DNA from 2 places in the Exiguobacterium abrahamii genome. Region 2 is predicted to be linked to the other one. Evidence: a T-box and tRNA genes for the amino acid it is inferred to sense, from the RefSeq annotation. Region 2 holds a T-box; the other holds one or more tRNA genes.

The links. A T-box is a leader RNA that pairs with one kind of tRNA and senses whether it is charged. The one in region 2 lies ahead of alaS (alanine--tRNA ligase), so its partner is inferred to be a tRNA-Ala.
Region 1: it has a tRNA-Ala gene. The T-box ahead of alaS (alanine--tRNA ligase) is inferred to sense a tRNA for this amino acid. The anticodon was not compared.

What each region holds. Positions count from the first base shown of each region.
Region 1 is NZ_JADOYC010000001.1:9,513-12,765, reverse strand. Features, by position in the region: gene ITJ88_RS00095 (S8 family serine peptidase) at 1-1,143, opposite strand, end outside; tRNA gene ITJ88_RS00090 (tRNA-Ala) at 1,368-1,443, opposite strand; gene tatC (twin-arginine translocase subunit TatC) at 1,548-2,327, opposite strand; gene ITJ88_RS00080 (twin-arginine translocase TatA/TatE family subunit) at 2,335-2,532, opposite strand; gene ITJ88_RS00075 (redox-sensing transcriptional repressor Rex) at 2,532-3,191, opposite strand.
Region 2 is NZ_JADOYC010000001.1:731,844-735,096, forward strand. Features, by position in the region: gene recD2 (SF1B family DNA helicase RecD2) at 1-1,051, shown strand, start outside; T-box leader at 1,094-1,304, shown strand; gene alaS (alanine--tRNA ligase) at 1,362-3,253, shown strand, end outside.

The sequences.
Region 1 (3,253 bases), 720 kb from region 2:
ACCGACGACACCGATATCCGGGTTCGCTGTGTACGGATTACCTGCACCATGACCTGCGAATGCCGAGTTACCAGCAGAAATCGCACACAAGATACCGTTGTTCATCGCGTTGACGATTGCGCGTTGTTCTGGATCATCTGCATTGACGAACGATGCCGTCGAACCGAGACTCATGTTGATGACATCGGCTCCGAGTGCAATCGCATCATCGATCGCTTTAATGTAGATATCGCTGAATGTCGATGGCATTCCTGGATCGTTTCCAAAGACCTTCATCGCAAGGAGCTGTGTTTCCGGTGCGACTCCTTTGATGCCGCCGTTTGCTTCATCCCCGTTTGCTCCGACCGTACCCGCGACGTGCATCCCGTGCATTGATGCGCCCGCACCTAAATCACGGATTTCGCTATCGTGATCGGCATAGTTATAGCCGTACGGTACTTTTTCCGTGAAGTACTTTCCTTTTAAGCCTTTTGTTTCTTTCGCACTATCGACTTTCGAAGAAGTCAAATCGATCTTCGTTTCTGGGCTCAAGACCATGTCCTTATGCGATGGATCGATTCCCGTATCGATGACGGCAACGATTGTTCCTTCCCCTTTAAAACCATAGTCCTGCCATGTTTCCTTCGCATTGACCATGTCCTTGCTGTACAGCATGTCTGGCTTGGCACCTTTAGCAACTTCCGGACGCGCGTATTCATGGGCGATATGTACGCTCTTGACTCCGCTCAGTTGTTTGATGTCTTCGATGTCGCCGAACTTGACTTCACCACTGAATCCGTTGATGACGGTCGTGAAGCTTTCCTTATATGTAACGGGAATCGCCTTTTTAGCGATGGCTGACTTGACTGATTTTTGGACGTTGACGAGGCGATCTTTGATCGACTCTTTTTCGGCATTGCTCAATGTGCTATACCGCTTGTTTTGAGCCTGGGCGATTTGAATCGCCGGCTTCTCTTCCATCTCGATGACGACACGGACTTTATCCGATTGTTTGTAGTTCTTCTCTTGCCCCGATTTCTTCAAAGAGAGTGTCTGCGGTTTTTGACCCGTTGCTTTGTCTTGCGACGACAGTGCACCTTGCGCACTGACTAGATTGGAAGACGTCATTAAGACGGCTGCCATAAGTGCAATCTTCTTCTTCATGCGTTCGTTTTCCCCTTTTCTGTAAAACCATAGTAGTACTACTGATAAAACAGTTAAACGAAAATTCTGTATATTTAGTTTAATGAATTTAATGGAAATAAACAATTTATATTTGCCTATTTTTTTAATTTATTTGTTTTACGTGACATTTTATATTTTTAAGGAATTTAACTGGGAGAAAAATAAAAACTCCTCGACGCCTCGAGGAGTTGGATATTTGGTATTGGTGGAGACTATCGGGATCGAACCGACGACCTTTTGGCTGCCAGCCAAACGCTCTCCCAGCTGAGCTAAGCCCCCATGAATTATCTTTAGTATACGCATCGCTAACTGCTTTATCAATATAAAAATAACGCTTTCATAAAAAAGAATTCCTTCCAAAATCGTCGGAAGGAATTCACGATTCATTTATTCAATTCACGCATCAAATCCGCCTGTCGTTCAAGCTCTGCCTGTTGCTCGAGGATCAAGACCTTTTTGTATGTCCGCGCAGAAATCAAGATGCTGATCTCATAGAGAACGAACAATGGCACCGAGATCATCAAGTGTGACGTCACGTCCGGCGGTGCGATCAATGCCGCAACGACGAACAGCGCAAAGTACGCATATTTCCGATTCTTTCGCATGAAATATGGCGTCACGAGACCAAGACGTGTCAGGAACATCGTCACGACCGGCAATTGGAACAGAAGACCGAACGGCATCGTCAATCGGATGAGGAAACTGAAATAGTTTTCCACTCCGATGACTTGTTCGATTCCGAGCTCTTTCCCGAGATCCGTTGAGACTTCAAGCAAGAAGGGAAGCAACCAGAAATACGAGAAGGCTACGCCAGCCAAAAACAGAAAGAAGATGACCGGAATATACGTCAATGTCGCTTTTTGCTCCTTGTCATAAAGTCCTGGTCGGACGAATGCCCAGAGTTGATACATCCAGAACGGTGACGCTAAAATCAGCGCAATGATGAACGCAAGATTCAAATACAACATTAAAGGATCGGCGACGTTGAAGGCATTCAAACCGATGCCGAGCTCTTTTAAGTCCGCTTGCAAGAAGCGAACGAGCGGTCGGACGAGCGGAAATGCGACAGCGAACAGGACGACGACGATGATAAGCGACCAGACGATCCGCTTACGCAGTTCGTCAAGGTGCGACGTCATGCTTTGCTCTTGATCAACCGTCATGATTCAATCACTTCTCTTTCGGTTCGTCCTTTTTATCGTCGTCCATGATGCCGTTCGTGGCATTCTTGAACTCTTTCAATGTCTGACCTGCAGCGCGTCCGAATTCTGGTAACTTCTTCGGTCCGAAAATGATCAATGCGACGACCGCGATTAATCCGATGCTCGCAGGTCCGATACCTAGTGTGAGCGGAATAAGGTTTTCCATTATGATTTCACTCCTTCAGCTGATTGCGAATAATGCTTCATGAAATAAACTAACGACTGCAACTCGATCGATAAATCAATGTGATGGACCCGGACGCTCGCTGGCACGTTCAACCGCGCTGGCGTAAAGTTCAGGATGCCTGTCACACCATACTCGACTAACTCATCCGCTACTGACTGCGCGAACTGGGATGGAACCGTCAAGATGGCGACATCGACCTGATTCGCTTCGATTTGTTCTTTCATGTCCGAAACATGATAGATTGGAACGTCATGCGTCGTTGTTCCGACCTTCTCTTCGTCCGCATCAAACGCAACGACTATCCGAGTACTATTATTCTTTAAAAAGTTATAATTTGCAAACGCTGTTCCGAGATGACCGACCCCGATTAAGGCAACATTCGTCACCTCATCTTGATTCAAGGTTTTGCGGAAAAACGTTAAGAGATGTTGAACGTTATATCCATACCCCTTCTTCCCTAATGCCCCAAAGTAGGAAAAATCGCGACGAATCGTTGCTGAATCAACCTTCACCGCCTCGCTTAACTCAGCAGAAGAGACGCGGAGCTTGCCTGAATTGTATAAACTTTGGATGAAGCGATAATATAGCGGCAACCGTTTTGCTGTCGCTTGTGGAATTTTTGTGTCTGGTCCATTCATCCTGCAGTTCCCCCTTCGGCCACATCCATCGTGGCACCCAAATCTTTGCAAAAAGCTTTCTA
Region 2 (3,253 bases):
GACCGGACGCGCCGCTAAACGTCTATCGGAAGCGACGGACGTGCCGGCGATGACGATTCACCGCTTGTTAAAGTATGACGGAACGAATTTCCAATTAAATGAAGATCAGCCGATCACGGGAAAAGTACTGATCATCGATGAGTCGTCGATGATTGATATCTACTTGTTATCAAGTCTGCTCCGTGCTGTGCCGAACGGCATGAAAATCTTGTTCGTCGGTGACCGCGATCAATTGCCATCCGTCGGTCCGGGACAAGTCCTCGCTGACTTGATGGATACAGAAGGGATTCCCGTCGTTCGTTTGAACGTCGTCCATCGTCAAGCGGAAGATTCTTCGATTTTACGGCTCGCGCACGATTTGAAGAACCGGACGACGTCTGCTGATTTATTATCACCACTGGCGGATCGCCGCTTTTACACCGCGTCTCCGCAAGAGACGTTACGCGGCATCTCGGCTTTCGCGGAAAAGGCACTTGCAAAAGGGTATTCGAAATTCGATGTTCAGGTTCTTGCACCGACTTACCGTGGTCAGGTTGGAATCGACGAACTGAATGTCGCCTTGCAACGCGTCTACAATCCGGAGGAACCAAAGAAACGCGAAGTCAAACAAGGGACGCGGATTTACCGGACCGGGGACAAGATTCTCCAGCTCGTCAACAATGCGGAAGAGAACGTCTATAACGGAGATATCGGCGAAATCGTCAATATTTTCTTCGCCAAAGAAAACGTCGACAAGGTCGATAAGATCATCGCCCGCTTCGACCAGACGGAAGTCGAGTACAATCGAAGTGACTGGGATCAATTCACGCATGCCTACGCGATTACGATTCACAAGGCGCAAGGGTCCGAGTTTCCGATCGTCTTGATGCCGGTCTATTTCACGGGGGCATTCAAGCATTCCCGAAACTTGATTTATACGGCGGTCACCCGGGCGAAGTCGAGTTTATTATTGTTCGGCGACCCACGAGCGTTTCATAAAGCGTCGCAAGAAGAGGAACCACGGCGCCGAACACGATTGATTGAACGACTCGGTGGGGTGACAAAGACTTGACGGATGCTGTGTGATAGGTAATAATCACGATAGATGAATGGACGTAACACGTTGATGGAAGATAAGTAAAAGGAAAACTCGAGTCCAGAGAGAAGTGAGTCTGCTGCAATCACTTTCTCGAGTTCCTTTGAAGCTCCTTCCGGAGTCGGGTGTAAACACCTGCGGGTCATCCCCGTTATCAGATGTTCGAGGTAAGCAATGGATTGCTTACGAACGAGGGTGGTACCACGGAAGCGATGCTTTCGTCCCTTTTCAGGGATGAAGGCATCGCTTTTTTGCGTCCAAATAAAACCAATGGGGGTAACTGTTCATGAAAGCTCTAAAACCATTAACGGGTGCACAAATCCGTCAGATGTATCTTGATTTCTTCCAAAGCAAAGGGCATGCAATCGAACCGAGTGCTTCACTCGTACCGGTCGAGGATCCATCGCTCTTGTGGATCAACTCAGGGGTTGCGACACTCAAGAAGTATTTCGATGGTCGTGTCATTCCTGATAATCCACGTATCGTCAACGCACAAAAATCAATCCGGACGAACGATATCGAAAACGTCGGGAAAACAGCACGTCACCATACGTTCTTCGAGATGCTCGGAAACTTCTCTGTCGGTGATTACTTCCGTGAAGATGCGATCAAATGGGGCTGGGAACTCTTAACGAGTGATGACTGGTACGGTCTTGACCCGGAACGTCTCTCGGTCACGATTCATCCGGAAGATGACGCAGCGCGTCAAATCTGGCTTGAACTCGGCGTACCGGCTGAGCGGATCATTCCACTTGAAGATAACTTCTGGGAAATCGGTGAAGGTCCATCTGGTCCGAACACGGAAATCTTCTTCGACCGTGGACCTGCTTTTGGAGACGATCCGAACGATTCAGAACTTTACCCAGGTGGCGAAAACGAACGCTATCTCGAGATCTGGAATATCGTTTTCAGTCAGTATAACCACGATGGACACGGCAACTACACGGAACTTCCGCGTAAAAACATCGATACAGGAATGGGACTCGAACGGATGGCATGTGTCATGCAGGACGTGCCGACGAACTTCGATACGGATCTGTTCATGCCGATCATTCACAAAACAGAAGAAATCAGCGGTAAAATCTACCGTGATGATTCGAAACTCGATGTAGCATTCAAGGTTATCGCAGACCACATCCGTACCGTATCATTCGCAATCGGTGATGGTGCGCTTCCTTCGAATGAAGGTCGTGGATATGTCCTTCGTCGTTTACTACGCCGTGCGGTTCGTTATGCGAAGATGCTTGGAATCGAGCGTCCGTTCATGTATGAACTCGTCGATACGGTCGGGAACGTCATGGTCGACTTCTACCCGCAAGTGCCAGAAAAAGCGGACTTTATCAAACGTGTCATCAAAAACGAAGAAGAACGTTTCCATGAGACACTTCATGACGGTCTTGCAATCTTGAACACGGTCGCTCAGACGTCTAAGGCAAACGGTGAGCATGTCATCAGTGGTGAAGATGCGTTCCGTCTATATGACACATATGGTTTCCCGCTCGAATTGACAGTCGAGTATGCGGAAGATCATCAGATGTCTGTTGATGAAGAAGGCTTCAAACTAGCGATGGATGCACAACGTCAACGGGCACGTGCAGCGCGTGAAGAGAGTGGTTCGATGCAACAGCAATCGGAAGTCCTCTCGACGCTTAAAGATAAGAGTACGTTCGTCGGCTATACCGACCTTAAGGCGGATGCGAAAATCATCGCATTGTTGCATGATGGAGAACGAGTCACAGAAGTCGCTGCTGGTGAAGAAGCACAAGTCATTCTCGACATCACACCGTTCTACGCTGAAAGTGGTGGTGAAGTCGCGGATACAGGAACAATCGAAGGTAAAGACTTCGTTCTTGATGTCAAAGATGTTCAAAAAGCACCAAACGGTCAAAACTTGCATACGGTCATCGTTCGTACAGGGATCGCAACGGAAGCTGCAGACGTCGTTGCAACGGTCGAAGCAGCAGAGCGTAAAGCCGTCACGAAAAACCATACGGCAACTCATTTGCTTCACAAAGCATTGAAAGATACGCTCGGAACACACGTCAACCAAGCGGGATCACTCGTTTCTCCAGACCGTCTTCGCTTCGACTTCTCACACTTCGGTGCAGTGACACAAGAAGAGTTGACGAAGATTGAACAAGACGTCAACCAAGCAATCTGGGCATCACTACCGGTTGA